Azotobacter salinestris: one gene and its partner. The protein of the gene in region 2 interacts with the protein of the main gene of each other region in a pairwise test. Links are inferred from orthologs where the notes say so. Each region holds a gene or a part of one and is shown on either strand. Other genes may lie near its edges.

Region 1 (11,920 bases), 1.7 Mb from region 2 along the record:
GCGGTGTCAGGGAGGTCGAGCGCGGGGTGCTGGGCCCCATGGGCGCATCCTCGACCGTGTCGCGGCTGCGCCATTGAAAGCGCTCCATGAACCCCATCTTCAACCGAGGTAAAGGCCCGCCGATGCTGTGCTCCCGATTTCTTTCTGGAGCCCGTCACCATGATGCGACCCGACGCCAAGGTCGAAAAGGTCTACCTCTATCCCAAGCCTGTCGATTTCCGAAAATCCATCGATGGCCTCGCCGCCCTGGTCGAGCTGGACATCCAGGTAGCGGTGTTCGATCCGGTGTTGTTCGTGTTTCTCAACCGGGCGCGCAATCGGGTGAAGATCCTGTACTGGGAGCGCAACGGCTTCTGTCTCTGGCTCGAGCGCCTGGAGGCCGAGCGCTTCAAGGCGCCGCCGGAGCCCGGCGACGAGGCCATCGTCCTCAGCGCCGAGGAGTTGAACTGGCTGCTGGATGGCTTCGACCTCTGGCGCAACCGCCCGCAGCGGGTGTTGAGGCCGCGCTATGTGGCCTGAGCCGGTATAATCCGGCTCCATGAATTTCATGCCCGACACCCTTCCCGACGATCCGCTTTTGCTCAAGCAGTTATTGCTGTCGGCGAACGAGCAGATGTCGGCAAAGGATGCTCGCATAGAACAGCTTCAGGAACAGGTCGCCCTGCTGCGTCAACGCCTGTTCGGCTCGAAATCCGAGCGCAGTATCGATCCGGACTCACCGCAACTGGCGATGTTCAACGAAGCCGAGCAGTTGGCCGAAGAGCCGGCGCCTGCCGTTGAAGCCGAAGCACAAGAGATCGCCGAGGCCGAAGAAGGCGTCGCCCCGATCAAGCACCGTGGCAAACGCCAGCCGCTGCCGGCCGAACTGCCACGGGTCGAGGTCGTCCACGAACTGCCCGAGCACGAACTGAGCTGCGCCTGCGGCTGCCGCAAGCAGGCCATCGGCGAGGAAGTCAGCGAGCAGCTCGACATCGTGCCGATGCAGATCCGGGTGATCCGGCATATCCGCAAGGTCTACGCCTGCCGGGGCTGCGAAAGCGCACCGACCACCGCCGACAAGCCGGCGCAGCTACTCGAGAAAAGCCTGGCCAGTCCCGGCGTGCTGGCGATGCTGCTGACCACCAGGTACGTCGACGGCCTGCCGCTGCACCGCTTCGAGAAGGTGCTCGCCCGCCACGGCGTCGAGATCCCCCGGCAGACCCTGGCGCGCTGGGCGATCCAGTGCGCCGGGCAGCTGCAACCCTTGCTCAACCTGATGCGCGACCGGCTGCTGGAAAGCCCGGTGATCCACTGCGACGAGACGCGGGTGCAGGTGCTCAAGGAGCCGGACCGGGATCCCTCCAGCCAGTCCTGGATGTGGGTGCAGACCGGCGGCCCGCCGGAGCAGCCGGTCGTCCTCTTCGACTACAGCCCCAGCCGGGCACAGGAGGTGCCCTTGCGCCTGCTCGCCGGCTACCGCGGCTACCTGATGACCGGGTCGCGCCAGACCGACGACTACGCCGGCTACAACGCCCTGGCCGCGCAACCGGGCATCGAGCGCCAGGGCTGCTGGGCCCATGCCCGGCGCAAGTTCGTCGAGGCGCAGCAGGTGCAGCCCAAAGGCAAGACCGGGCGCGCCGACCAGGCATTGGCCTGGATCAACCGGCTCTACGCTATCGAGCGCGACCTCCGACAGGCCGGCGATGCCGAGCGCCTGGAGGCGCGCCGGCAACACAGCCTGCCGGTCCTCGCCCAGCTCAAGGCCTGGCTGGACAAGACCCTGCCGCAGGTCACGGCGCAGAATGCGCTGGGCAAGGCGGTGAACTACCTGGCCAGCAACTGGAGCCGGCTCATCCGCTATACCGAGGCGGGCTACCTGCCGATCGACAACAACCGTGCCGAACGGGCCATTCGCCCGTTCGTCATCGGGCGCAAGAACTGGCTGTTCAGCGACACGCCCAAAGGCGCGACGGCCAGCGCGCAGCTCTACAGCCTGGTGGAAACCGCCAGGGCCAACGGGCAGGAGCCCTACGCCTGGCTGCGCCACGTCCTCGAACGCCTGCCGGCAGCGCAAGGCGTCGAAGACTACGAGGCGCTGCTGCCGTGGAACTGCACGCCGACGGCGCCACTGTAAACGACCGGCTCGGCCGTCAACAGACAGGGTTTATGGATCGCTTTCGCGCCATTTGCGTACGGTCTTGGGGGTGAGGTGATAGCGCCGGCTCAGCGTCGCGATCGAATCTGGCGATCACTGTATTTCTGCTCGAATGGCGTGCGTGGTCGTGGCGCGTTTGTGAAGTACCTGAGCCATGGATCCTCCTCCGAGAGAGGCTCATATCATAAACCAGTACTCCCCGGGACCAAACACCTAGGGAAATCCTGAAAAAGACTTCCCGATTCTGGTGAAATACACCCGCTCCCTTGTCCGAGTTTCCCGATGAAGCAACTGTCCTTCGCCGATGCCGAGTATGCCGGCAAGCGCAAGCAGACCCGCCGCGAGCGCTTCCTGCTCGAGATGGACCAGGTGGTGCCGTGGCAGGGGCTGATCGCCCTGATCGAGCCCTACTATCCCAAGGGCGAAGGCGGTCGGCCCGCCTACCCGCTGGCAGCCATGCTGCGCGTGCACCTGATGCAGAACTGGTTCGGCTACAGCGATCCGGCGATGGAGGAAGCGCTGTACGAAACCACTCTCCTGCGCCAGTTCGCCGGCCTGAGCCTGGAGCGCATCCCGGACGAAACGACCCTCCTCAACTTCCGTCGCCTGCTGGAGAAGCACGAACTGGCCGGGGGAATACTGGAGGTGATCAACGGCTATCTGGGCGAGCGCGGACTGTCGCTGCGCCAGGGCACCATTGTCGACGCCACCCTGATCCATGCGCCGAGCTCGACGAAGAACAAGGACGGCAAGCGCGACCCGGAAATGCACTCGACGAAGAAGGGCAACCAGTACTACTTCGGCGCAAAAGCTCACATTGGTGCCGACGCTGAGTCGGGTCTGGTGCACAGCGTGGTGGTCACGGCAGCCAACGTGGCAGATGTCACCCAAGTCGACCAACTGCTGCATGGCGAGGAAAACGTAGTGAGTGCCGATGCGGGCTATACCGGCGTAGAGAAGCGCCCCGAGCATGAAGGTCGGCAGGTCATCTGGCAGGTCGCGGCCCGGCGCAGTACCTACAAGAAGCATGGCAAGCGTAGCGCCTTATACAAAGCGATCCGCAAGATCGAGAAGGCCAAGGCCCAGGTACGAGCCAAGGTCGAACATCCGTTCCGCGTGATCAAGCGCCAGTTTGGCTACACCAAGGTGCGCTTCCGGGGATTGGCCAAAAACACGTCACAGTTGGTGACGCTGTTCGCCTTGTCGAATCTGTGGATGGCGCGCCGATATTTACTGGCGAATGCAGGAGAGGTGCGCCTGTAATGCGGGAAACGGTTGCTGCGACGTGCTCGCGGCAGCTAAAAAACGCAGAAACGAGCGGGTGATCTGATCGTTTTTGATCGATTCTCCGCTTTCAAAGTCGGCGGGGGGTTGAAGTCAGCCAGAAATACATGACTACTTCAGACCATCCCTAGATGCCCAAGAGTCCTCTCCCTTCACCCACATATTAATCCGGCAATACGAAAGCACAAATAAGGCTCATACCAGTATCGGCATATATCCTTGATTTTCAAGGAGAAACCAAAATACAGAAAGTGCCCTATTGTATTGCCGGATTAATAGCTGACCGCAACCCTACAATTCTCTGACTAAAACCTCTCACAAGGGCTATACCTTAAAACCCCCTCTCTTCGCTTATATTTAAAATAAACTATTTCACTAACAACCCAGCCCCAGTCTCAAGAGGCTGCAAAACATAAAGACCATCAACACCAATCAAACCATAATTTGAACCTTGAATAGCCAACCGATAAAGAGCAGCACTATTTTCATCTAAAATATACAGGGCATCCTTATCAAGCCTCCCCCTCTCCGCTTGACTCAAGAATTCGGACCACCTCCTCAAATAAGCATCTTCAGAGAATGTCGACCTAGCATAACGTACAATATTTGTCGGAAGCCCGCAAACCGAAGTAAAAACTCCTAAATCCAGCCACAACTCACCACTGGAACCACCTGGCGAAACAAAACCTTTGACAGAAGAATATTCCTTACAAATATCACCCCAAAGAGATGACTTTAAATTTCCTTGAAATGGATGATCCCAGCGTGCCTTTATTGAGGCAAGCCCATCACTTGTATCATACACCTGAAGGAGAAAACCCAGCAAAATCACAGATAAAAACTGCCTCCCATTTAATTCCTTAAAAAGCACATAAAAAGCGAAAAGCAGGACCAAATACCATACAGGCCAAATAAAGCGCCCTGAAGCCCTCAGCACACCAAACACATCGACAAGCACTACAGGAAGAGAAAAAGAAAAGTTTAAAGCCCCCATACCAACATTATTTGAAACTGCAAACATGATTAAAATGAAGCACACCCCAATCAGCGCAACATGCTTACGCCATGAACCACAAACATTCCTCCAAAAATAGGGCAACCCTACAAGAAGCAACAACAAGAAGCCAAGCCCCATATAAGCATTACCCTCATAGTCTCCGGCACCAAATCCATCCCTTGCCTTGAAAAATTTACTCCATTCAGCCGGCACCGGCTGAATAAACGAAAGAAGATTCATTCTAAAGAAACCAAATCCCCCTTCTCCCCCCGCCCTACCCAACAAAAAATACCCTCCTAGCCAGAGCGCAAACAGAAAAGAGAAAACGCCTCCTCCCCCCATTAAGGCCACATTAAAAAAGGTATACTTCTTAGCCAGCAACACCTCCCCTAAATAGCCAGCAAAAACCAGACAACACATAACCCCTATATAGGGATGTACCAAAATTGAAACAAGAATCAACAGAGCCCAACGCCATACATCAAAAAAGAAATCAACTTTAGAGAAGTAGAAATACAACGCCATCAGAATCAACCAATGTCCAACCAAATTAAAATGGCCATACATCCTCCAAACCATGATCGGAGACACGACACAAAAAGCAGCAAACAAAGAAGCACCAACCAGAGAAATACTCAAAGAGCGAGCAATCTTAAAAGCAACCCATCCTTGGAGCAAAAAACAAATAAATAACCATATTCCAAAATACTGATAAGGCCCATCAATGGGCAGGAGCTTAAAAATCAACGCAAAAAACGCATTGGAGTCGGACATCAAGATCCCAGACGAGAGCTCCACGCCATAGTTATGATTGACACCAGGAGGCCAACGCCATGAGTCTGCACTAAAATACTGCCAAGCAATCTGCCCCATAGCAGTATCGCCATGGCGAAACAACCAATCTATATACCTAATATCCAAGAAGCGAAACCCAAAAATTGAATTGAAGGACAAAATCGAAAAAATAGACACCCCCGCCAAAAAATATTTTTCGCTATTTGCCTTCATAAAAATCTTATCCTTAGAAATGTACAGCCAACAATAAAGTGATTAACCCCTACCAAGAACCATTCTATTTCCAAAATATAGAAACACCGCCCCAATCCCCACTGCAAACCACAGCGTGACCAGCCTAATCAATACAGTCGCCGCGACTGCATCGCCATTTGGCATTCCTTTCCAGACTAGCAAGGTCACCATCAATGCCTCGGCACCGCCCAAGCCCCCCGGCATGAAACTTAATGCACCAGCCAACATAGATAATGCATAGACAAACACTGTGAAAGCCAACGAGTTCTCGGCCCCCATCCATTGCAATATCCAGTGGAAAGCCAGTGCTTCGGCACTCCAGGCAATCACACTTAGCAGCGTAGCCCCGATTAGCATTTCCAGCCGATGACAGCGTTGAGCCTCCAGCAATACTTGGGGCAAATGTTTGATCAGGCCAAGCACTGCCCCATGCTGCCAAGAAAACAGCTCAAGCAACCGCTCAAGCAACCTGCGCTGTGAGAGCACGAACAATCCGCTCACGACTAATCCGACTCCAAGGCCGATTAGGGGCCAAGCATTGGGATACAGGGTTAGGCCGAACAGGGCGAGCAGGACCACGGCAAACAGATCGGACAGGCGCTCGCTGAAAAAAGCAGCGAAGCTCTGCGGATAAGGCATCCCCCAAGGCTTGAGCAGAACACCACGGAGGGCTTCGCCCGCCTTGCCGGGCGTGGTGGTCAAAGCAAAGCCGGCTAGGTATATCCTGAGACTGGGCCACCAAGGCACCGTATGGCCAAATGCGCGAAGGTAGCTTTGCCAGCGCAGAAAGCGCAGCCCGTAGTTGACCAGCGACAGCAGCAGGGCCAGGACGATGCCGCCCATGCCGACCCGGGCCACGGCGCTGCCGACCGCCTGCCAGCCGGCCCACAGCGAAAAGCCCAGATAGCCGAACGCCGCGCCCACCACCGAGAGAATGACCGCCCGGTAGCGCCAGCCGGACAGGTACAGGGCCTCGCTCACAGGCTCAGCCGCTTGAAGAGCGGCTGCGGAATGCTGCGGATGACCAGCATGATCGCCGCCCAGAAGCCGGGGGTGTAGAGGGTCGCCGTGCGCCGCTCGAGCCCGCGGAGGATGTGCCGCGCCACCGTCTCCGGACTGGCCAGCAGCGCCGTCGGCAACGCCAGCCCGCGGGTCATCGGCGTGTCGACGAAGCCCGGCTTGACGGTCATGACATGCACGCCGGCCTTGAACAGGCGGGCGCGCAGTCCCTCGCAGAAGGTGGAGACGGCAGCCTTGGCGCTGCCGTACAGGTAGTTGGAGGGTCGGCCGCGGTCGCCGGCCACCGAGGAAATCACCGCCAGGCTGCCGCAGCGCTGAAGCTCGAACTGGTTGGCCAGCAGGGTCAGCAGGGCGATGACCGAGGTGCCGTTGTTGGCGAACTCGTGCAGGGCCACGTCCACCTCCCGTTCGCAGGCCCGCTGGTCCGGCAGGGTGCCATGGGCGACCAGGACGACGTCGATCTGCTGCAGGGTGGCCAGGCACTGTTCGAGCATGGCCGGGTGGGCGGCGACGTCGGTGGCCTCCAGGCAGTGGGTGGTGACTGCCCGGGCGCCGCGGATGCGCAGGTCGGCGGCGGCCTGCTCCAGTTTCTCGGAGTTGCGGGCGACCAGGAACAGCTCGCTGCCCTGCTCTGCCCACAGGCGGGCGCAGGCGCCGGCGATGGCCGAGGTGGCGCCGATGATCAGTATGCGTCTCATGCGGTGACTCGCCTCCAGAAGCGGGAGTTCAGGGCCGGATCGCGCAGGGCTTCGAGCTGCGCCCAGGCGGGATAGGCCCGGCGGAAGTCGCTGCCGCTCATGTGCGCGTCCTTGGCCGGATACAGGCGTCCGCCGGCCTCGCGCAGGATGGCGTCCAGCCGGGCGAACAGGGGCGCCAGTTCGGCCCTGTGCGGGAAGTCCAGGGCCAGCGAGGTGCCCGGCAGCGGGAAGGACAGCAGACCGGGCGAGGCGATGGCGCCGCAGCGCTTGAGCACGGCGAGGAAGGAGCCCTGGCCGGAGGCGGCGATGGTACCCAGCAGCTCGTGCAGGGCCGGCTCGGCCACGGCCTCGGGAATCACGCACTGGTACTGCTGGAATCCCCGGCGCCCGTAGATGCGGTTCCAGTGCAGGAGGCGGTCCAGCGGGTAGAAGAAGGGCTCGTAGTCGACGCGCCTGTCCATGCGCCGGCTCGGGTGCATCCGCCAATAGAGCGCGTTGAAGGCGTGCAGGGACAGGCGGTTGACCAGCGACAACGGCGGCGTCAGGGGCACCTGCCGCTTGCTCCGCCCGTCCACCTCCAGCCGCCCGTAGCGGGCATGGTCACCGACACTGAACACCCCCCGGCCGGCCTGGCGCCCCCGGGCCAGGCAGTCGATCCAGGCCACGCTGTATTCGTGGCGCGGGTCCAGCTCGGCGGACAGGGCGAAGAACTCGCCCAGGCTTTCGAAACGCACCCGGGTGCTGTCGACCTGGCTGGAGCGGATCGGCATCAGGCGGATCTCCGCCCAGGCGATCACCCCGGTCAGCCCCAGCCCGCCGATGGTGGCGGCGAACAGTTCGGGATGATCGGCGGGCGAGCAGGCCAGCAGCTCGCCCTGGCGCAGCAGGCCGAAACGCAGCACATGGTTGCCGAAGGTGCCGCGTCGGTGATGATTCTTGCCGTGCACGTCGTTGCCGATGGCGCCGCCCAGAGTCACGTACTGGGTGCCCGGGGTAACCGGCAGGAACCAGCCGCGGGGAATCGCCAGCGCCAGGATCTCGGCCAGGGTGACGCCAGCCTCGGCCACCATGGTTCCCTGCTGCCAGTCGGCCTGGATGAAGCGGTCCAGCGTGCGCATGTGCAGGACCCGGTCGCTGGCCGCCAGGCAGCTGTCGCCGTAGCTGCGCCCGTTGCCGTAGGGCAGCGTGCCGCCCCGGGCGCGGACGACCGCCTCCAGATCGGCGGCCAGCCGCTCGCGCCAGTGGCAGGCCAGCGCGCCCTGCGGCGCATTTGGATAGCCCCCCCAGGAGCGCAGCGGTGCGCTCATGCCGCCCCCCAGAACACCAGACCGAACAGGACGCCGACCAGCAGGCTGACGCGATCGCGGACGGCGAACACCACCGGGTCCTCGTTCATCTGTCCGCGATGGGTGAGCATCCACACACGGCTGATCCAGAACAGCAGCAGCGGGCAGGCCAGCCAGATCGCCTGCGGATAGCGGTACAGGGAGACGGTGGCCTGATCGTGGATGTACAGGGCCAGCACCATCACCGCCAGGTAGCCGGAGGCCGCGCCGAGCGACGCGATCATTGGCAGATCGTCGGGGTAGTAGCCGCGCCCGCGGGTCTTCTCGGTCCGCCCCCGGCTGCGCGCCTCGCGCAACTCGGCATAGCGCTTGACCAGCGCCAGACTGAGAAAGATGAACATCGAGAAGGCCAGGATCCAGAAGGTCAACGGCAGGTCGAACGCGGCGGCTCCGGCGACGATGCGCAGGGTGTAGAGCAGTGCCAGGGCGATGATGTCGACCGCCATGCAGCGCTTGAGGGCCAGCGAATAGGCCAGGGTCAGGGCGTAGTAGGCGGCCAGGGTCAGGGCGAACGTCCAGGGCAGCAGCCACAGGGCGCCGGCGAAGGCCGCCGCCAGCAACAGTGGACAGGCGAGCAGGCCGCTGCGCAGCGACAACCGGCCGGAGGCGAAGGGCCGATGCCGCTTGGTGTGATGGAGCCGGTCGTCCGGCAGGTCCAGCAGGTCGTTGAGCAGGTAGACGCTGGAGGCGCACAGCCCGAAGAGCAGGAAAGCCAGGATGGCCTGCCCGAGCAGCACGGGATCGGTCAGCCGGTGCGCGGCCAGCAGCGGCACGAAGATCAGCAGGTTCTTCAGCCACTGGTGCAGGCGCAGGGCCCTGCGCCACTCCTTCAGGGTGGAAGGGGTCGAGCGGATGACCTGCTCGACATTGCCCAGCGCCCTGGCCCGGCGCTCCACACCCCGCTCGGGGTTGACCACGTAGGCCTTGCGCGCCACCGCCCAGACGGGAATGTCGTCCCGGGAGTTGCCGACATAGTCGAAGCCGCCCTCCCCGTACTGCTCGACCAGAACGTCGCGCTTGCGCTGGGCGGAAAGGTTGTGTCCGGCCGAGGTGGCCAGCACCCGGTCGAACAGCTGCAGATGACCGGCGATGCGCTCGGCCAGGCTCTGGTGGCTGGCGGTGGCCAGCACCACCGTCCGTCCATTGCGCCGCGCGGCCTCGATCAGGGCGATCACCTGCGGATCGTAGGGCAGGCTGCCGACCTCGATCTGTGCGCCCTGCGCCAGCTTCTCCTTCAGCATGGCCCTGCCCTTGCCCAGCCAGCCCAGCGGCTTGTGCAGACTCAACGGCTGGCGACGGAAAAAGCACAGCCCGGTCTCCAGCAGAAGATCCGAACGCAGCAGCGTGCCATCCAGATCGATGACGAGAGGAGCGGTGCTCACGTCGAACCCTCCTCGAGCCGGCACGAAACGCCTGGACGAGCATGCACTTCTTCGGCATCCGGCCGTTTTCCAGTAGTCATCCCTTCCCTCGCACATGGGCTTGCAGAGCACGACATGCACCGACCGAGAACGGCGCCGGCAACCGTCACCCTCCTGGAGGGCGGCAGCCAGGCAAGCACCAGACCCGGCCCCACAAGATCGTAGACGAACAGACGAAGGCTGCCCGGCAGGCCTCACCCTGCAGGGCGGAATCGGACGAAATGAACGGCGGTCGGTCGCCGAAGCCTCAGCGCATCCCGAGCCAGAGGCGCAGGGCCTGCAGGGAGTCCGGGCAATAGGAGCGTTCCAGGGCCTCGCGCAGGGCCGCGTGGGGCGGGATGAAGCGGGCCTCCAGCACTTCTTCGGGCTGCAGCACCAGAGGGGCGTCGGAGACCGCCGAGAATACCGCGCACCACAGGCGGTTGTCCGGCTGCTCGAAGAAGAAACGCCCGTGCTCGTGCAGCGCCACGCCGGCGATGCCGAGTTCCTCCTCCAGTTCGCGGGCGGCGGACTCGCCGTATTCCTCCCCGGCCTGCACCATGCCGCCGGCGGCCACATCCCAGTAGCCGGGATAGATCGCCTTGCTCAGGGTGCGCCGGTGCACGCAGAGCTGCCCGGCGCCGTCGAACAACAGGATGAAGGTGCCGCGACCGATCAGTCCACGCTCGCGCAGCTCGGCGCGGGGCAATGCGCCGAGCGGGCGGTCGTCGGCGTCGACCCAGACGATCAGCTCGGCATCGGAAGCGGCCCGGTGGGCCGCTTCCCGTGCGGAGATTTCCATCAGCCCTGGGAGAGCAGCGCGCGCAGGTCGATCAGCGCGGCATTGGCCCGGGAGATGAAGTTGGCCATCACCAGCGAGTGGTTGGCCAGGACGCCGTAGCCGCCGCCGTTCAGCACCATGGGGCTCCACAGCGGCTCCTGCGCCGCCTCCAGTTCGCGGATGATCTGCTGGAGGCTGACGGTGGCGTTCTTGCGCGCCAGCACGTCGCCGAAGTCCACCTCGATGGCGCGCAGGAAGTGCGCCAGCGCCCAGGCCTGGCCGCGCGCCTCGTAGAACACGTTGTCGATCTGCAGCCAGGGCGTCTCGACGATCTCTCCCTGCTGCACCTGACCGGTCGTTTCGTCAGGCACCAGGTCGGCATCCAGGCGCTCCTGGCCGATGCTCGCCGAGAGCCGCTGGGAGAGCGAGCCGAGACGGGTGGAGACGTCGCCCAGCCAGCCGTTCAGGTTGTCGGCGCGGGAGAAGAACTGCGCGCTGGGCTTGACCGGGTCGGCCAGGCGGGCCAGGTAGCTGTCGAGCAGCTTGAGACCGGCGCGGTATTCGGTTTCGGAAGCCGGCAGCGCCCAGCTGCGGTTGTCGAAATTGAAGCGCGGCTCGGCCTTGGCCAGGTCTGGGTCCTCGGTGGACTGCGACTGTGAGCGGGCCATTTCCTTGCGCAGCGAGCGTGCCAGATCGCGCACCTGGACCAGCGCGCCGAACTCCCAGCTGGGCATGTTATCCAGCCAGATGCCGGGCGGGGAGAGATCGTTGGTCAGGTAGCCGCCCGGCTTGTCGAGCAGGGTGCCGGCCACGGTCTTCAGGGTCTCGACGGTGGTGTAACCCTTGACGAACTTGCGCTGCGCCTGTTCGGCTGCGGCCTGGGCGTTCTCTCGTACCGGGAAGGCGTCCGGCTCCTGGCTCCAGTACCAGCCCAGCAGCCCGGTCACCAGCAGGTAGAGGGCGAGCAGCAGCGCCAGGGCACGGCCCAGCCAGTGGTTGCCGACGACACGCCGCAGGGCGCTGTCGGCCCCACCGTACGCACGGCTTGCGCTTTCTTTCCAGTCCAGCATGGCAAAATCCTTCGTGATTCGAAAAGTCGACCGGCCCACAGGGCCAGCCGCGCAAGCCTAGCATTAATGGAAAGCACACCGGGACAGAGCGGCGCCCGGCCTCGATGCGGGCCGGACACCGACACCGCGCCTGTCGCACGCCGGCCGCAGCCTGCAGCGCT
Region 2 (15,971 bases):
AACGTGCGCCGGCCGCAGCGCCGCGAGCTGCTGGCCACCTCCGCCCAGGAGTTCGCCGCCCAGTTGGCCCGCCCCCTCGGCGCCAGGACCGCTCAGCGCGAGGTGAAGCAGGCCCTGCGCGACCTGCACCTGCCGTTCGACGAAAGCCGCCCCTTCGCCCTGCGCCGCCTGCGCGACCGCATCGAGGCCAACCTGTCCGGCCTGATGGGGCCGAGCGTGGCGCAGGACATCGTCGAGACCTTCTTGCCCTACAAGACCGCCAGCGAAGACTACGTCACCGAGGACATCCACTTCATCGAGAGCCGCCTGGAGGACTACCGCTCGCGCCTGACCGGCCTGGCCGCCGAGCTCGACGCGCTGCGCCGCTATCACCGCCAGACCCTGCAGGAGCTGCCGATGGGCGTCTGCTCGCTGTCCAAGGACAAGGAGATCCTCATGTGGAACCGGGCCATGGAGGAACTCACCGGCATCTCCGCCGAGCGCGTGGTCGGCTCCTGCCTGGCGACCCTCGATGCCCCCTGGCGGGGCCAGCTGGAAGACTTCATCCAACGCTCCGACGAGCACCTGTACAAGCAGCGGCTGTCGCTGGACGGCCAGATGCGCTGGCTCAACCTGCACAAGGCGGCGATCGACGAACCCCTGGCGCCGGGCAGCAGCGGCCTGGTCCTGCTGGTCGAGGACCTCACCGAAACCCAGCTGCTGGAAAACAAGCTGGCGCACTCCGAGCGCCTGGCCAGCATCGGCCGCCTGGCTGCCGGCGTGGCCCATGAGATCGGCAACCCGATCACCGGCATTGCCTGCCTGGCGCAGAACCTGCGCGAGGAGCACGAGGACGACGCCGAGCTGGGCGAGATCAGCAGCCAGATCATCGACCAGACCAAACGGGTGACACGCATCGTCCGCTCGCTGATGAGCTTCGCCCATGCCGGCAGTCACAAGCAGGCCAGCGAAGCGGTATGCCTGGCCGACATCGCCCGCGAGGCGATCGGCCTGCTGTCGCTCAACCGCGAAGGCGTCGAAGTCCAGTTTCTCAACCTTTGCGATCCCGCCCACTGCGTGGTCGGGGATCCCCAGCGACTGGTCCAGGTACTGGTCAACCTGCTCTCCAACGCCCGCGACGCCTCTCCTCCCGGCGGCTTCATCCGCGTGCGCAGCGAGGCCGTGGAGCACAGCATCGATCTGATCGTCGAGGACGAGGGCAGCGGCATTCCCAAGGCCATCGCCGGACGCCTGTTCGAACCCTTCTTCACCACCAAGGACCCAGGCAAGGGGACCGGCCTCGGCCTTGCACTGGTCTATTCGATCGTGGAAGAGCATTATGGCCGGATCACCGTCGACAGCCCGGCCGACCCCGCGCGGCAACGCGGGACCCGAATCCGGGTCACCCTGCCACGGCATGTCGACATAGCGCCGGTGCCGTGAGACCGTCGAGAGAGCCCGTCCGATGCCACATATTCTGATCGTCGAAGACGAAACCATCATCCGCTCCGCCCTGCGCCGTCTGCTGGAACGCAACCACTACCAGGTCAGCGAGGCCGGCTCGGTGCAGGAAGCCCAGGAGCGCTACAGCCTTCCCGGCTTCGACCTGATCATCAGCGATCTGCGCCTGCCCGGTGCGCCCGGCACCGAACTGATCCGCCTGGCCGAGGGTACGCCGGTGTTGATCATGACCAGCTATGCGAGCCTGCGCTCGGCGGTGGACTCGATGAAGATGGGCGCGATGGACTACATTGCCAAGCCCTTCGACCACGACGAGATGCTCCAGACCGTGGCGCGCATTCTCAGCGAGCGGCGCCAGGCGCCGCCACCGACCGTGCCCGCCGAAGCGGCGCCCCTGGCTCCTGCCCCGGCCAGCGGCGAGATCGGCATCATCGGCTCCTGTCCGGCCATGCAGGACCTGTTCAACAAGATCCGCAAGGTCGCCCCGACCGACTCCACGGTGCTGATCCAGGGTGAATCCGGCACCGGCAAGGAGCTGGTCGCCCGCGCCCTGCACAATCTGTCGAAGCGCGCCAAGGCGCCGCTGATCTCGGTGAACTGCGCGGCGATTCCGGAAACCCTCATCGAGTCCGAACTCTTCGGCCACGAAAAAGGCGCCTTCACCGGCGCCGTCGCCGGCCGTACCGGCTTGGTCGAGGCCGCCGACGGCGGCACCCTGTTCCTCGACGAGATCGGCGAGCTGCCTCTGGAGGCCCAGGCCCGCCTGCTGCGCGTGCTGCAGGAGGGCGAGATCCGCCGGGTCGGCTCGGTGCAGTCGCAGAAGGTCGATGTCCGCCTGATCGCCGCCACCCACCGCGACCTCAAGACACTGGCCAAGACCGGCCAGTTCCGCGAGGACCTGTTCTACCGACTCAACGTCATCTCGCTGAAGCTGCCGGCCCTGCGCGACCGTGAAGACGATGTCCTGCTGATCGCCCGGGCCTTCCTCAAGCGCCAGAGCCAGCGCATGGGCCGCGGCGAAATGCGCTTCTCCCCCGAGGCCGAGCGGACCATCGGCCAGTACACCTGGCCGGGCAACGTGCGCGAGCTGGAAAACGCCATCGAGCGCGCGGTGATTCTCTGTGAGGGCCAGTCGATACCCGCCGACCTTCTGGGCATCGACCTCGAACTGGAGGACCTGGAGGACGAGGGCTTCGCCGAACTACCCGGTCCGGAGGTCGGTGGCAGCCACGAGCCCACCGAGGATCTCTCGCTGGAGGACTACTTCCAGCACTTCGTCCTGGAGCATCAGGACCACATGACCGAGACCGAACTGGCCCGCAAGCTCGGCATCAGCCGCAAGTGCCTGTGGGAACGCCGCCAGCGCCTCGGTATCCCGCGCCGCAAGTCGGGAGCGCCCAGCGGCTCCTGAGTGCCATCAGGGTAACAGCCGGCTGCCAGCAGGCTGTTACCCCCGACAAAGGTGGTAACAGAAACCGGGTCGACAAGTAACCAAAGCCCAGCTAACCCTTTCCCAACGCCACACAAAAATAAAGCTAATTAATTGATTAAAAAGAAATTTTTAATTCATGGCATGACATCTGCTTCTTAATTCGCACAACAACAATAACAAGACGTACCACACCTAATAAGAACGACTGACACGACTCCAGCCCAACAAGAACAACGACGCGGAGACGGGGCCAACCGATTTTTTTGGAGTAGCGCATGCCCGCCGGGCCAAGCCCGCAGCCAGGCCGAGAACAACAAAACTGCCTTGAGGCAGCACCCGAACTGGTGGATCCGCAGGATCCAGGCAATACCTGCGACCAAAGAAATCCGTTTGCTATTGGCTCCCCTGTTGGGGGCCATCCCGGAGCCAACGAGCCAACCGGGACGGGCACACAACAAGAACAACAAGCCCGAAACAGAACAAGAACAACGCACGCACCTCGATTTGAAAGGGAGCTTCGGCTCCCTTTCTGCGCTCGTGAGCCATTCCGGCTTCGTATATCCTCCGGTGCCGATGCTAGAATCCGCAGTCATTCCGCGGTCAAGCTCGTGTCTGGCCGGTCACTCCGTCAAGCAGTCCATCTCCAATGCTGAAGAAGCTGTTCAAGTCCTTTCGCCTATCCCTGAACCGCCCCCATCCGCGCAGCACGCCGGAGGTCCTTGGCAGCCAGCAGCATCCGCTGCGCCGTGCCGACATCAGCCGCCATGCCGTCAGCGTGGTGGAGCGCCTGCAGAATGCCGGCTACCAGGCCTACGTCGTCGGCGGCTGCGTTCGGGACCTGCTGCTCGACATCGAGCCGAAGGACTTTGACGTCGCCACCAGCGCCACGCCCGAACAGGTCCGCGCGGAGTTCCGCAATGCGCGGGTGATCGGCCGCCGCTTCAAGCTGGTCCACGTGCAGTTCGGCCGGGAGATCATCGAGGTCGCCACCTTCCGTGCCCACCACCCGGACGATGAGGACGACGACGAGGACAACCACCTGGCAGCGCGCCACGAAAGCGGCCGGATCCTGCGCGACAACGTCTACGGCACCCTGGAAGAGGATGCCCAACGCCGCGACTTCACCATCAACGCCCTGTATTTCGACGTCACCCATGAGCGCATCCTCGACTACGCCCACGGCGTACACGACATCCGCAACCACCTGGTCCGCCTGATCGGCGATCCCGAACAGCGCTACCTGGAGGATCCGGTGCGCATGCTGCGTGCCGTGCGCTTCGCCGCCAAGCTCGACTTCGACATCGAGCATCACAGCGCCGCGCCGATCCGCCGGCTCGCCCCGCTGCTGCGCGACATCCCTGCCCCCCGCCTGTTCGACGAGGTGCTCAAGCTGTTCCTGTCCGGTTATGCCGAGGACACCTTCGAACTGCTGCTCGAATACGACCTGTTTGCCCCCCTGTTCCCCGCCACGGCCGAGGCTCTGGAGCGCAACCCAGGGTATGCCAGTCGACTGATTCGCCAGGCCCTGGCCAATACCGACGAGCGAATCGTGCAGGGCAAGCCGGTGACGCCCGCCTTCCTGTTCGCCGCCCTGCTCTGGCCAGCCCTGCCGCCCCGGGCCCTGGCGCTGCAGGAGCGCGGCATGCCGCCGCTCCCGGCACTGCAGGAGGCGGCCCACCTGGTGATCACCGAACAGTGCCGGCGAACCGCGATTCCCAAGCGCTTCACCATACCGGCCCGGGAAATCTGGGACCTGCAGGAGCGCCTGCCGCGCCGTCAGGGCAAGCGAGCCGATCTGCTGCTCGAGCACCCGCGCTTCCGCGCCGGCTACGACTTCCTTCTCTTGCGCGAGGAGGCTGGCGAGCAGACCGGCGGACTGGGCGACTGGTGGACCGATTACCAGGAGGCCAGCGACAGCGAAAGGCGCAACATGATCCGCGCCCTCGGCAACAAGGAAGAGGCCGGCGCCGCCCCGCGCAAGCGCCGCCGCAGCGGCGGCCGGCGACGCCGCGGCTCGGACGCTGCACCGGAGCGGGATTGAACGTGGAGCGCGTCTATATAGGTTTGGGCAGCAACCTGGCCGATCCCGCCGCGCAGCTGCGCGCCGCCCTCGCCGCCCTGCAGGCCCTGCCCCGCACCCGCCTGGTGGCGGTTTCCTCCTTCTATGACAGCGACCCCCTGGGGCCCGCCGACCAGCCGTGTTACGTGAATGCCGTCGCCGCACTGGACTCTGCGCTGGCCCCCCTCGAACTGCTCGATGCCCTGCAGGCGATCGAACGGGAGCAGGGCCGGGTACGCAAGGCGGAGCGCTGGGGCCCGCGCACCCTGGATCTGGACATCCTGCTGTTCGGCGACCGTCAACTGCACGAAGAGCGCCTGACCGTTCCCCACTACCACCTCCATGCGCGCCCCTTCGTGGTCTATCCACTGGCCGAGATCGCTCCCGGGCTGCACCTGCCGGACGGCCGCTCACTCGATGAGCTGCTCGCCACCTGCCCGGCACAGGGGTTGCGTCGCCGCACCGAACCGGAGCCGGACGCCCAAAGCGCCAATTGACTTGAAGCCCCCCCATCTGGACTATAGGCCTCCCATTGCTCCGCATCGGTGTCCGCCGATGCCGACCAGGACGAAACCGACATGCCTGATGTAACCCTGACCACCCTGCAAGGCCTCAAGCAGCGCGGCGAAAAAATCGCCATGCTGACCTGCTATGACGCCACCTTCGCCCAGACCGCCTGCCAGGCAGGCATCGAGGTGCTGCTGGTCGGCGACTCCCTGGGCATGGTCCTGCAAGGTCATGACAGCACTCTGCCAACCAGCGTGGCCGAGATGGCCTACCACACTGCCTGCGTCAAACGCGGCAACCGCGGCGCACTGATCGTTACCGACCTGCCGTTCATGGCCTACGCCACCCTCGATCAGGCCTTGGAAAGCAGCGCCCAGGTCATGCGTGCCGGAGCCCACATGGTCAAGCTGGAAGGCGGAGCCTGGCTGTGCGAGACCGTGACGCGCCTGGCCGAGAACGGCATCCCGACCTGCGTGCATCTGGGCCTGACCCCGCAGTCGGTGAACCTGTTCGGCGGCTACAAGGTGCAGGGTCGCGACGAGGGCCGGGCACAGCAGCTGCGTGCCGATGCCGAAGCCCTGGAGCGGGCCGGTGCAGCCATGCTGCTGCTGGAGTGCGTGCCCAGCCCGCTGGCAGAACAGATCACCCGGGCGGCGGGCGTGCCGGTCATCGGCATCGGCGCCGGCGCCGCCACCGACGGCCAGGTACTGGTCATGCACGACATGCTCGGGCTGTCCCTGAGCGGGCGCACGCCGAAGTTCGTGAAAAACTTCATGGCCGGCCAGGACAACATCCAGGCAGCCTTTGCCGCCTACGCCAACGCAGTCAAGCAAGGCGAATTCCCCACAGCCGAACATGGATTTTCAGCATGATCACCTTCAAGACCGTCCGCGAACTGCGTGCCGCCATCGCCCGGGCCCGTGGCGAAGGCAAGCGCATCGCCCTGGTGCCGACCATGGGCAACCTGCACGCCGGCCACATCGCCTTGGTTGACAAGGCCCGCCAGCGCGCCGACTTCGTGGTCGCCAGCATCTTCGTCAACCCCCTGCAGTTCGGCCCCACCGAGGATCTGGATAAATATCCGCGCACCCTCGCCGCCGACCAGGAAAAGCTGCTCGAGGGCGGTTGCAACCTGCTGTTCGCCCCCAGCGCCGAGGAGATGTATCCGGGCGGCATGCAGGGGCAGACGCGCATTGCCGTTCCTGGCGTCTCCGAGGGACTCTGCGGCGCAACGCGTCCCGGCCACTTCGAGGGGGTCGCCACCGTGGTGACCAAGCTGTTCAATATCGCCCAGCCCGACATCGCCCTGTTCGGCGAGAAGGACTACCAGCAGCTGGCGGTGATCCGCGCCCTGGTGCGCGACCTCAACATGCCGATCCAGATCTTCGGCGAGCCCACCGTGCGCGCCGCCGACGGCCTGGCGCTGTCTTCGCGCAACGGCTACCTGAACGACGAGCAGCGGAGCGTGGCGCCGGCGTTGTACCGCACCCTGTGCGATATCGGCACAGCCATCCAGGCAGGCGAGCGGGACTTCACCACACTCTGCGCCCGGGGACTGGAAACGCTGCGGCAGTCCGGCTTCCGCCCCGACTACCTGGAGATCCGCGAAGCCGCCAGCCTGCGCCCGGCGAACCCCGGGGACCACCGGCTGGTCGTGCTCGGAGCAGCCTATCTGGGCACCACCCGCCTGATCGACAACCTGAGCGTCGATATCAGCGGCGACTGAACAATGACGAAGGCTCGCCGGGACGGTCCGCAGGTCGGTCCCGGCGGGCCGTTTTCTTGATCCCCCCTGACGGTTAAGGCAAACTCAGCCGCCGCCAGTGGAACCTGAAGAGGAATCGCCATGCATGCCATCATGCTCAAGGCCAAACTGCACCGTGCCGAGGTGACCCACTCGGTGCTCGATTACGAAGGCTCCTGCGCCATTGATGGGGAATGGCTGGATCTGGCAGGTATCCATGAATACGAGCAGATCCAGATCTACAATGTCGACAACGGCGAGCGTTTCACCACCTACGCAATCCGCGCCGAGGACGGCTCGAAGATGATCTCGGTGAACGGCGCCGCCGCGCACAAGGCGCAGAAGGGCGACCGCGTGATCATCTGCGCCTATGCCCATTACAGCGAGGCGGAGCTGGCCACGCACAAGCCGCGCATGCTGTACATGGCGCCCGGCAACGTGCTCAGCCATACCAGCAACGCGATCCCGGTCCAGGTTGCCTGAGTCGCTCACCCACGCCACCGGCCCCTCCGCCTTTTGCCATGTGCGCTGCAGGCGTCCCTCCCGAAAAGCCCGGAATACTCCGGGCTTTTTGCTATCCGCACAGCCCCACAGGAAGCAGAATCCCATGCCGCACTACCAGCAACCTCTCGATGTGACTACCCTGAGTTCCTGGGAGGCGCTCCGCCAGCATCGCGAAGTCATGCAGTCCTTCAGCATGCGCGAGGCCTTCCAGAACGATCCGCAGCGCTTCGCCGAGTTCTCCCTGAGCAGCAGCGGTCTGTTTCTCGACTACTCGAAGAACCTGCTGACCCAGGAGACCCGCAGTCTGCTGATGCGCCTGGCACGGGAAGCCGGGCTGGAAAGAGCCATCCATGCGCTGTTCGAAGGCGAAGCGGTGAACGCCTCCGAAGGCCGTCCGGCGCTGCACACCGCGCTGCGCCGGCCGGTCGGCGACCGCCTGGTGGTCGACGGCGTGAACCTGATTCCCCAGGTTCATCGGGTACTCAACCAGATGACCGAACTGGTCGGCCGCATCCATGACGGCCTGTGGCGCGGCTACTCGGAAAAACCCATCACCGATGTGGTGAACATTGGCATCGGCGGCTCCTTCCTGGGCCCCCAACTGGTCTCCGAGGCCCTGCTGCCCTTCGCCCAGCGCGGTGTGCGCTGCCACTACCTGGCGAACATCGACGGCAGCGAGTTCCATGAACTGTCCACCCGCCTGCGTGCCGAGACCACCCTGTTCATCGTCTCCTCGAAGTCCTTCGGCACCCTGGAGACTCTGAAGAACGCCCAGGCAGCACGCACCTGGTACCTGGCCCAGGGCGGCACGGAAAGCGAGCTGCACCGCCATTTCATCGCCGTCTCCAGCAACATCGAGGCAGCGGTGGCCTTCGGCATCCGCGAGGAGAACATCTTTCCCATGTGGGACTGGGTCGGCGGACGCTATTCGCTGTGGTCGGCCATCGGCCTGCCGATCGCCCTGGCCATCGGCATGGCCAATTTCAAGGATCTGCTCTCCGGCGCCTACGCCATGGACCAGCACTTCCTGAACGCGCCCTTCGAAGGCAACATGCCGGTGCTGCTGGCCATGCTCGGCGTCTGGTACGGCAATTTCTGGGGCGCGCAGAGCCACGCCATCCTGCCCTACGACCACTACCTGCGGAACATCACCCAGCACCTGCAGCAGCTGGACATGGAGTCCAACGGCAAGAGCGTTCGCCAGGACGGCAGCCCGGTTTCCTGCAATACCGGTCCGGTGATCTGGGGCGGCGTCGGTTGCAACGGCCAGCACGCCTACCATCAGCTGCTGCACCAGGGCACCCTGCTGATTCCGGCGGACTTCATCGTGCCGGTGGTCAGCCACAACCCGGTGGCCGACCACCATCAGTGGCTGTACGCCAACTGCCTGTCGCAGAGCCAGGCCCTGATGTGCGGCAAGAACCGCGCGGAAGCCGAGGCCGAACTGCGCGCCAGGGGCATGAGCGAGGAGCAGGTGCAGCGCCTGGCGCCGCACAAGGTGATCCCCGGCAACCGGCCGAGCAACACCCTGGTGATGGAGCGCGTCAGCCCGCGCCGCCTCGGCGCGCTGGTCGCCCTCTACGAACACAAGGTGTTCGCACAGAGCGTCATCTGGGGCATCAACGCCTTCGACCAGTGGGGCGTCGAGCTCGGCAAGGAGCTCGGCAAGAGCGTCTATCCGCGACTGACCGGCCATGACGAGTCAGTGGCCGAGGATGCCTCGACCCAAGGCCTGATCGACTACTTCCGCGGCCGCCACCGCGGCTGAATCCACCCGGCGCGCAGGCCCCGTCCGGCCTGCACGCCCCCTCCTGCGCCCCCCCCCTTGCGAAACTTGAACCCGGCGGTCCGTGGGTCCACGATTACGTCACCCGCGGACACACAACAACAAGGAGCCGCCATGTTCAAGATCGCCAACCATCCCGTCAGCGAAGCATCGCGCCAGCACAGCTGGCTGGACAATGACGACTATCTGCGCCTGTATCGGCAATCGGTCGAACAACCGGACAGCTTCTGGGCCGAACAGGCCAAGGCCTTCCTAGACTGGTTCGAGCCTTGGCAGAACGTCCATCGCGGGGACATGAACAAGGGCCAGACCAGTTGGTTCGAGGGCGGCCAGTTGAACGTCGCCCACAACTGCATCGACCGGCACCTGAAGCAGCGCGGCGATCAGGTGGCGATCATCTGGGAAGGCGACAATCCAGCCGATTCCGCACGGATCACCTACCGCCAGCTGCACGAGCAGGTCTGCCGCCTGGCCAATCTGCTGAAAAACCGCGGCGTCGGCAAGGGCGACCGGGTCTGCATCTATATGCCGATGATTCCCGAGGCCGCCTATGCCATGCTCGCCTGCGCCCGCATCGGCGCCGTCCATTCGGTGGTGTTCGGCGGCTTCTCCCCGGAGGCCCTGCGCGACCGCATCCTCGACGCCGATTGCCGCCTGCTGATCACCGCCGACGAGAGCGTGCGCGGCGGCAAGGTCGTGCCCCTCAAGCGCAATGCCGACAAGGCCCTGCAGAGCTGCCCGAACCTCTCCACCATGGTGGTGGTACGCCATACCGGCGGCAACATCGACTGGAGCGAAGGCCGCGATCTCTGGTACCACGAGGCCGTACCGGGCTGCAGCGCCGACTGCCCGGCCGAGCCGATGGACGCCGAGGCACCGCTGTTCATCCTCTACACCTCGGGCAGCACCGGCAAGCCGAAGGGCGTGCTGCACACCACCGGCGGCTACCTGCTGCAGGCGGCGATGACCCACAAGTACGTGTTCGACTACCACGACGGCGACATCTACTGGTGCAGCGCCGACATCGGCTGGATCACCGGACACAGCTACATCGTCTACGGCCCACTGGCCAACGGCGCCACCACCCTGATCTTCGAGGGCGTCCCCAACCATCCGGACGCCTCGCGCTTCTGGCAAGTCGTCGACAAGCACCAGGTCAACATCTTCTATACCGCACCCACCGCACTGCGCTCGCTGATGCGCGAAGGCGAAGGCCCGGTCAGGAAGACCTCGCGCGCCAGCCTGCGCCTGCTCGGCTCGGTGGGCGAGCCGATCAACCCGGAAGCCTGGGAGTGGTACTTCCACGTGGTCGGCGAAGGCCGCTGCCCGATCGTCGACACCTGGTGGCAGACCGAAACCGGCGCCATCATGATCACCCCCCTGCCCGGCGCCACCCTGCTCAAGCCCGGCTCGGCAACCCGTCCATTCTTCGGCGTGCAACCGGCGCTGCTCGACGAGAAGGGCAAGGAGATCGAAGGCCCCGGCGCCGGCGTGCTGGTGATCAAGGCCAGCTGGCCGAGCCAGATCCGCAGCATCTACGGCGATCACCAGCGCCTGATCGACACCTATTTCAAGCCCTACCGCGGCTACTACTTCACCGGCGACGGCGCGCGTCGGGACGAGGATGGCGACTACTGGATCACCGGCCGGGTCGACGATGTAATCAATGTCTCCGGCCACCGCATCGGCACCGCCGAAGTGGAAAGCGCCCTGGTGCTCCACGACTGCGTCGCCGAAGCCGCCGTGGTGAGCTGTCCCCACGACGTCAAGGGCCAGTGCGTCTACGCCTTCGTCACCCTAGTGACCGGCAGCCAGCCCAGCGATCAGCTCAAGCGGGAACTGATCGATCAGGTCAGCCGAGAAATCGGCAGCTTCGCCAAGCCGGACTTCCTGCAATGGGCACCGCGCCTGCCGAAGACCCGCTCGGGCAAGATCATGCGGCGCATCCTGCGCAAGATCGCCTGCAACGAACTGGACAATCTGGGCGATACCTCGACACTGTCCGATCCCTCGGTGCTCCAAGAGCTGATCGACAGTCGCCTGAACCACTGAGGCCGGCGCAAGGAAAGGCAGGAAGCAGGGGGAGAGACACCTCTGCCCCGCTTCCTTCCCAGTCCCTCCCGATGGAACAACGCGCGGCCGGCTTGGCTTCGGGGAACAGGGCTCCCATGCCATACTCCCAGCCATGTATTGCCGGAAAAGATGCACCTCCATGCCCAAAGGACTGAAGCCCACCCTCGCCACCCTGGCAATCGCGCCCGCCCTCTACAGCCTGCTCGGCTTCCTCGTTCTCCCAGGCGTTGCCCAGCAGGCGATCAACCGGCAACTGCCCCGCTTCGTCACCCAGCCCGCCAGCCTCGAGCGCCTGGAATTCAACCCTTTCACTCTGGAGCTGACCCTGCACCGATTGCGCCTCGGCGAAACGGGCCGCGAACAATTGGCCTTCGAACGCCTGTACGGCAAGCTGGAGTGGGACAGCCTGTGGCGCGGCCACTTGCATCTGGCCGAGATACAACTGGAACGCCCGCAGGTGGAAGTGCTGTTCGACAAGCAGGGCACGCTCAATCTGGCCCGCCTGTTCAAGCTTCCGGCGCCCTCTCCGGAGAAGGCGGAAGAGTCCGCTGGAGCCCCCTTTCCAGTACGCCTCGACCACTTCCTGCTGACGGGCGGCCAGTTGCACTTTCAGGACCGACGGCCGAGCGAGCCGGTCGAGGCCCGCTATAACGACCTCGCCCTCGAGCTGCGCCATCTCGGCACCCTGCCGAACGACACAGCCGAGCTGAATCTGCAGGCCAGCGACCGGAATGCCGGGCGGATCGACTGGCGCGGGCAGCTCAGCCTGATTCCGCTGCGCTCCAGCGGCAAACTGGGCATCGATCAGGCCAGCCTGCGTCCCTGGTGGCCCTATGTGCGGGATGCCGCGCCCCTGGTGCTGGAGAAGGGCATGTTCAGCCTGAGCAGCGACTACCGGCTGGACCTGGCGGAAGGCGTCCAGCTGCAACTGCAGAATGCAGTCCTCAAGCTCGCCCCGTTTGCCCTCGCGGCGCCGGATGGCCGTCCCCTGGCACGCCTGAAGAGCCTGGAGATCGGCAAGACCTCGCTCGATCTGACTAGGCGCCAGGTGTCGATCGGCCAGTTGCAGGGCCAGGGACTGGAAACCTGGGCGGCCCGCGAGGCCGATGGCGAGCTGGACTGGCAGAAACTGCTCGCCCCCAGCACGTCCGGACAGCAGAGCGACGCCAAAACCAAGGATAAACAGCCCGACAAACCCGACAAAGAACCCGGCAAGCCTTGGCAGATCCTGTTGGCGGATGTCCGCCTGCGCGGCAGTCGCCTGCATCTGGCCGACCGGGTGCCGGAACAGGACGTGGAGCTCCAGGTCGGCCCGCTGGATCTCGCCCTGCGCGACTTCGACAGCCTCGGCCAGACCCCCTTCCGTCTCGAACTGGATAGCGGTATCGACCGAGAGGGCCACCTCAAGGCCGCCGGCCAAGTACGGCTGAGCCCTCTCGCCGCGCAACTGCAGGTCGACAGCCGCGATCTAGACCTACGCCCGGCGCAGGCCTATCTCGCCCCGTTCATTCACCTGGAACTGCGCAGCGGGCAACTCGACAGCGCCCTGAAAATCGACCTGAAAGGCGGCGAAAAGCTGGCCCTGCAGGTCGACGGCCGTGCCACCGTCAAACAATTGCATACCCTCGATACCCTGAAGAACCGCGACTTCGTCAAGTGGCGACAGCTGACCCTCGAGAACCTCCGCTACCGTCATGGCGAGCAGCTGGGTATCGAGCGGATCGTGCTCGAGCAGCCCTATGCCCGCTTCATCGTCAACGAGGACCTGAGCACCAACGTCAGCGAACTGCTTATTCCCCAAGGGGAAAAGCAACCAGCCCAGGTGACACAAAAAGGCACGAAGTACCCCACGGAGAAAACGGCTGCCCAGCCGCTGGGCATCCACATTGGTGCGGTGGAGATCAAGGACGGCTCGGCCAACTTCGCCGACTTCAGCCTGAAACCCAACTTCGCCACCGCCATCCAGCAGCTCAACGGGCGCATCGGCAGCCTGGACAATCGCCGGCAGAAGCCGGCCACGGTGGACGTCAAGGGCAAGGTGGACCGCTACGCTCCGGTCAGCATCAAAGGCAGTCTGACCCCCTTCGATCCGCTCGAAAGCCTGGACATCACGACCCGCTTCCAGCGCGTCGAGCTGACCACCCTGACCCCCTACTCCGGCAAGTTCGCCGGCTATCGCATCCGCAAGGGCCGGCTCAACCTGGACCTGCGCTACCGCATCGACAAGGGCCAGCTGAATGCCGAGAACCGCCTGGTCCTGGAGCAGCTGCAACTGGGCGAGCAGGTCGACAGCCCGGATGCGGTGGACCTGCCGATCCGCCTGGCGGTAGCCCTGCTGAAGGACAGCCGGGGACGGATCGCCATCGACCTGCCGGTCAAGGGCGATCTGAACAACCCCGAGTTCAGGGTCATGCCCATCGTCTGGCAAACCCTGCGCAATCTGGTACTGCGCACGGCACAAGCGCCGTTCAAGTTCATTGCCGGGCTCGTCGACGGCGAAGCCGATCTCAGTCAGGTCGAGTTCAGGCCAGGCAGTAGCGAACTGGATGCTACCGCGCAGCGCAACCTGGATGCCCTCGGCAAGGCCCTGAAGGAGCGTCCGCAGCTGCGCCTGGAGGTCGAAGGCATGAGCGCTCAGGCCAGCGACGGCCCCCTGCTGGCAGAACAGCGCCTGGAGCGCGAATACCGGGAGCTCTACTACAGCATTCTGCAGCGGCGGGGCGAGCGCGTGCCGGCCAGCGCCGATGGGCTGAAGGTACCCGAGGGAAAGAAAGGGCCACTGCTGGAGGGCATCTACCGCAGCCGCCTGAAACGACAGCCGCCGGAGGAATGGAGCGGGCTGGACAAGAAGCGGCGCGCCGCCCGGCTGCGCGAAGCCGTGCTGACCGACTGGGCTGACAGCACGCTGCTGCTTCGCCAGCTGGCCCAGGCGCGCGCCACCAGCATCAAGGCCTACCTGGTCGAACAGGTCGGCCTGGACGACCAGCGCATCTACCAGTTGGATGTCGGCGTCAGCGAGGCGCCCGCCGGCGAGCGCGTCAGTGTCCCTCTGCAACTGGCCAGCGAATAGGTGCGCGAATGAATCTCCTGCGCCTGCTCGCCGCACTGCTCGGCCTGGCACCGACGCTGCTCCTGGCCGCCACCCTGCGCTGCGACAACCGGCTGATCAGCACCGGCGACTCCATCCACGAAGTCCTGACCAAATGCGGCGAACCGGTCAGCCGCGATCTGCTCGGCTATCGCGAGCGGCGCGACGACTGGGGTTTTCGTCATGAGCTGGTAGTGGAGGAATGGGTATACGGCCCGCGCAACGGCATGTACTACTTTCTACGCTTCGAAGGCAACCGTCTGGTCGACATCGACAGCCGTCGCGTCCAGTAGGGAACGTCCTGTACCGAAACGAACGAGGGCCCCGCAGGGCCCTCGTCTTTTCCACTTGGAGGCGATGGCGTCAGACGCCAGAAGCTTCGGCAGCGGCGACGTCCTTGATCGACAGCTTGATGCGACCACGGTTGTCCACATCGAGAACCAGCACCTTCACCTCCTGGCCTTCCTTGAGCACGTCGGTGACCTTCTCGATACGCTGGTCGCTGATCTGCGAGATGTGCACCAGACCATCCTTGCCCGGCAGGATGTTGACGAAGGCACCGAAGTCGACGATGCGCTCGACCTTGCCGACGTAGATCTTGCCGATCTCGGCCTCGGCGGTAATGGACAGCACGCGCTGCTTGGCCGCCTCTGCTGCCTCGCGGGTCTCGCCGAAGATCTTGATCGAGCCGTCGTCCTCGATGTCGATCGAGGCCTTGGTTTCCTCGCAGATGGCACGGATGGTGGCGCCACCCTTGCCGATCACGTCGCGGATCTTGTCCTGATCGATCTTCATCGCCAGCATGGTCGGGGCGTTGACCGACAGCTCGCTGCGCGACTGGCCGATCACCTGGCTCATCTGACCGAGGATGTTCAGGCGGGCTTCCAGCGCCTGGTTCAGGGCGATCTCCATGATCTCCTCGGTGATGCCCTGGATCTTGATGTCCATCTGCAGCGCGGTAACGCCCTTGGCGGTACCGGCCACCTTGAAGTCCATGTCGCCCAGGTGGTCCTCGTCGCCGAGGATGTCGGTCAGCACGGCGAACCGCTCGCCTTCCTTGACCAGACCCATGGCGATACCGGCTACCGGCGCCTTCATCGGCACGCCGGCATCCATCAGCGCCAGGGAGGCACCGCAGACCGAAGCCATGGAGCTGGAGCCGTTGGACTCAGTGATTTCCGAGACCACACGCACGGTATAGGGGAACTCGTCGCCCTTCGGCAGCATGGCCTGCACACCGCGGCGGGCCAGGCGGCCATGGCCGATCTCGCGACGGCCGGCACTGCCCATGCGGCCGCACTCACCCACCGAGAACGGCGGGAAGTTGTAGTGCAGCAT

What was found.
Region 1: the proteins of panC (region 2) and GCU53_RS16270 interact in binary tests that used the Escherichia coli proteins (3 or more experiments, as listed by UniProt). The link is inferred for Azotobacter salinestris from one-to-one orthologs.

What each region holds. Positions count from the first base shown.
Region 1 is NZ_CP045302.1:3,480,584-3,492,503, reverse strand. What follows is about bases 8,944-11,920. They hold GCU53_RS16270 (NUDIX hydrolase), read right to left. Parts: upstream 10,711-11,920; coding sequence 10,177-10,710; downstream 8,944-10,176. Other genes in these bases: GCU53_RS16265 (DUF2333 family protein), read right to left, coding at 10,710-11,759; GCU53_RS16275 (UbiA family prenyltransferase), read right to left, coding at 8,944-9,890. Outside these bases: GCU53_RS16315 (IS481 family transposase), read right to left, coding at 1-124; IS66 family insertion sequence element accessory protein TnpB, read left to right, coding at 160-519; tnpC (IS66 family transposase), read left to right, coding at 539-2,113; GCU53_RS16300 (IS5 family transposase), read left to right, coding at 2,417-3,397; GCU53_RS16295 (DUF6311 domain-containing protein), read right to left, coding at 3,786-5,423; GCU53_RS16290 (lysylphosphatidylglycerol synthase transmembrane domain-containing protein), read right to left, coding at 5,466-6,425; GCU53_RS16285 (SDR family oxidoreductase), read right to left, coding at 6,422-7,162; GCU53_RS16280 (FAD-binding oxidoreductase), read right to left, coding at 7,159-8,469; more of GCU53_RS16275, read right to left, coding at 8,466-8,943.
Region 2 is NZ_CP045302.1:1,783,939-1,799,909, forward strand. What follows is about bases 5,302-8,235. They hold panC (pantoate--beta-alanine ligase), read left to right. Parts: upstream 5,302-6,306; coding sequence 6,307-7,164; downstream 7,165-8,235. Other genes in these bases: folK (2-amino-4-hydroxy-6-hydroxymethyldihydropteridine diphosphokinase), read left to right, coding at 5,302-5,428; panB (3-methyl-2-oxobutanoate hydroxymethyltransferase), read left to right, coding at 5,510-6,310; panD (aspartate 1-decarboxylase), read left to right, coding at 7,285-7,665; pgi (glucose-6-phosphate isomerase), read left to right, coding at 7,790-8,235. Also shown: GCU53_RS08460 (sensor histidine kinase), read left to right, coding at 1-1,422; GCU53_RS08465 (sigma-54-dependent transcriptional regulator), read left to right, coding at 1,445-2,851; GCU53_RS08470 (polynucleotide adenylyltransferase PcnB), read left to right, coding at 3,519-4,913; more of folK, read left to right, coding at 4,916-5,301; more of pgi, read left to right, coding at 8,236-9,454; acs (acetate--CoA ligase), read left to right, coding at 9,587-11,524; GCU53_RS08505 (DUF748 domain-containing protein), read left to right, coding at 11,685-14,615; GCU53_RS08510 (DUF2845 domain-containing protein), read left to right, coding at 14,624-14,926; pnp (polyribonucleotide nucleotidyltransferase), read right to left, coding at 14,997-15,971. UniProt on the Escherichia coli protein: Catalyzes the condensation of pantoate with beta-alanine in an ATP-dependent reaction via a pantoyl-adenylate intermediate.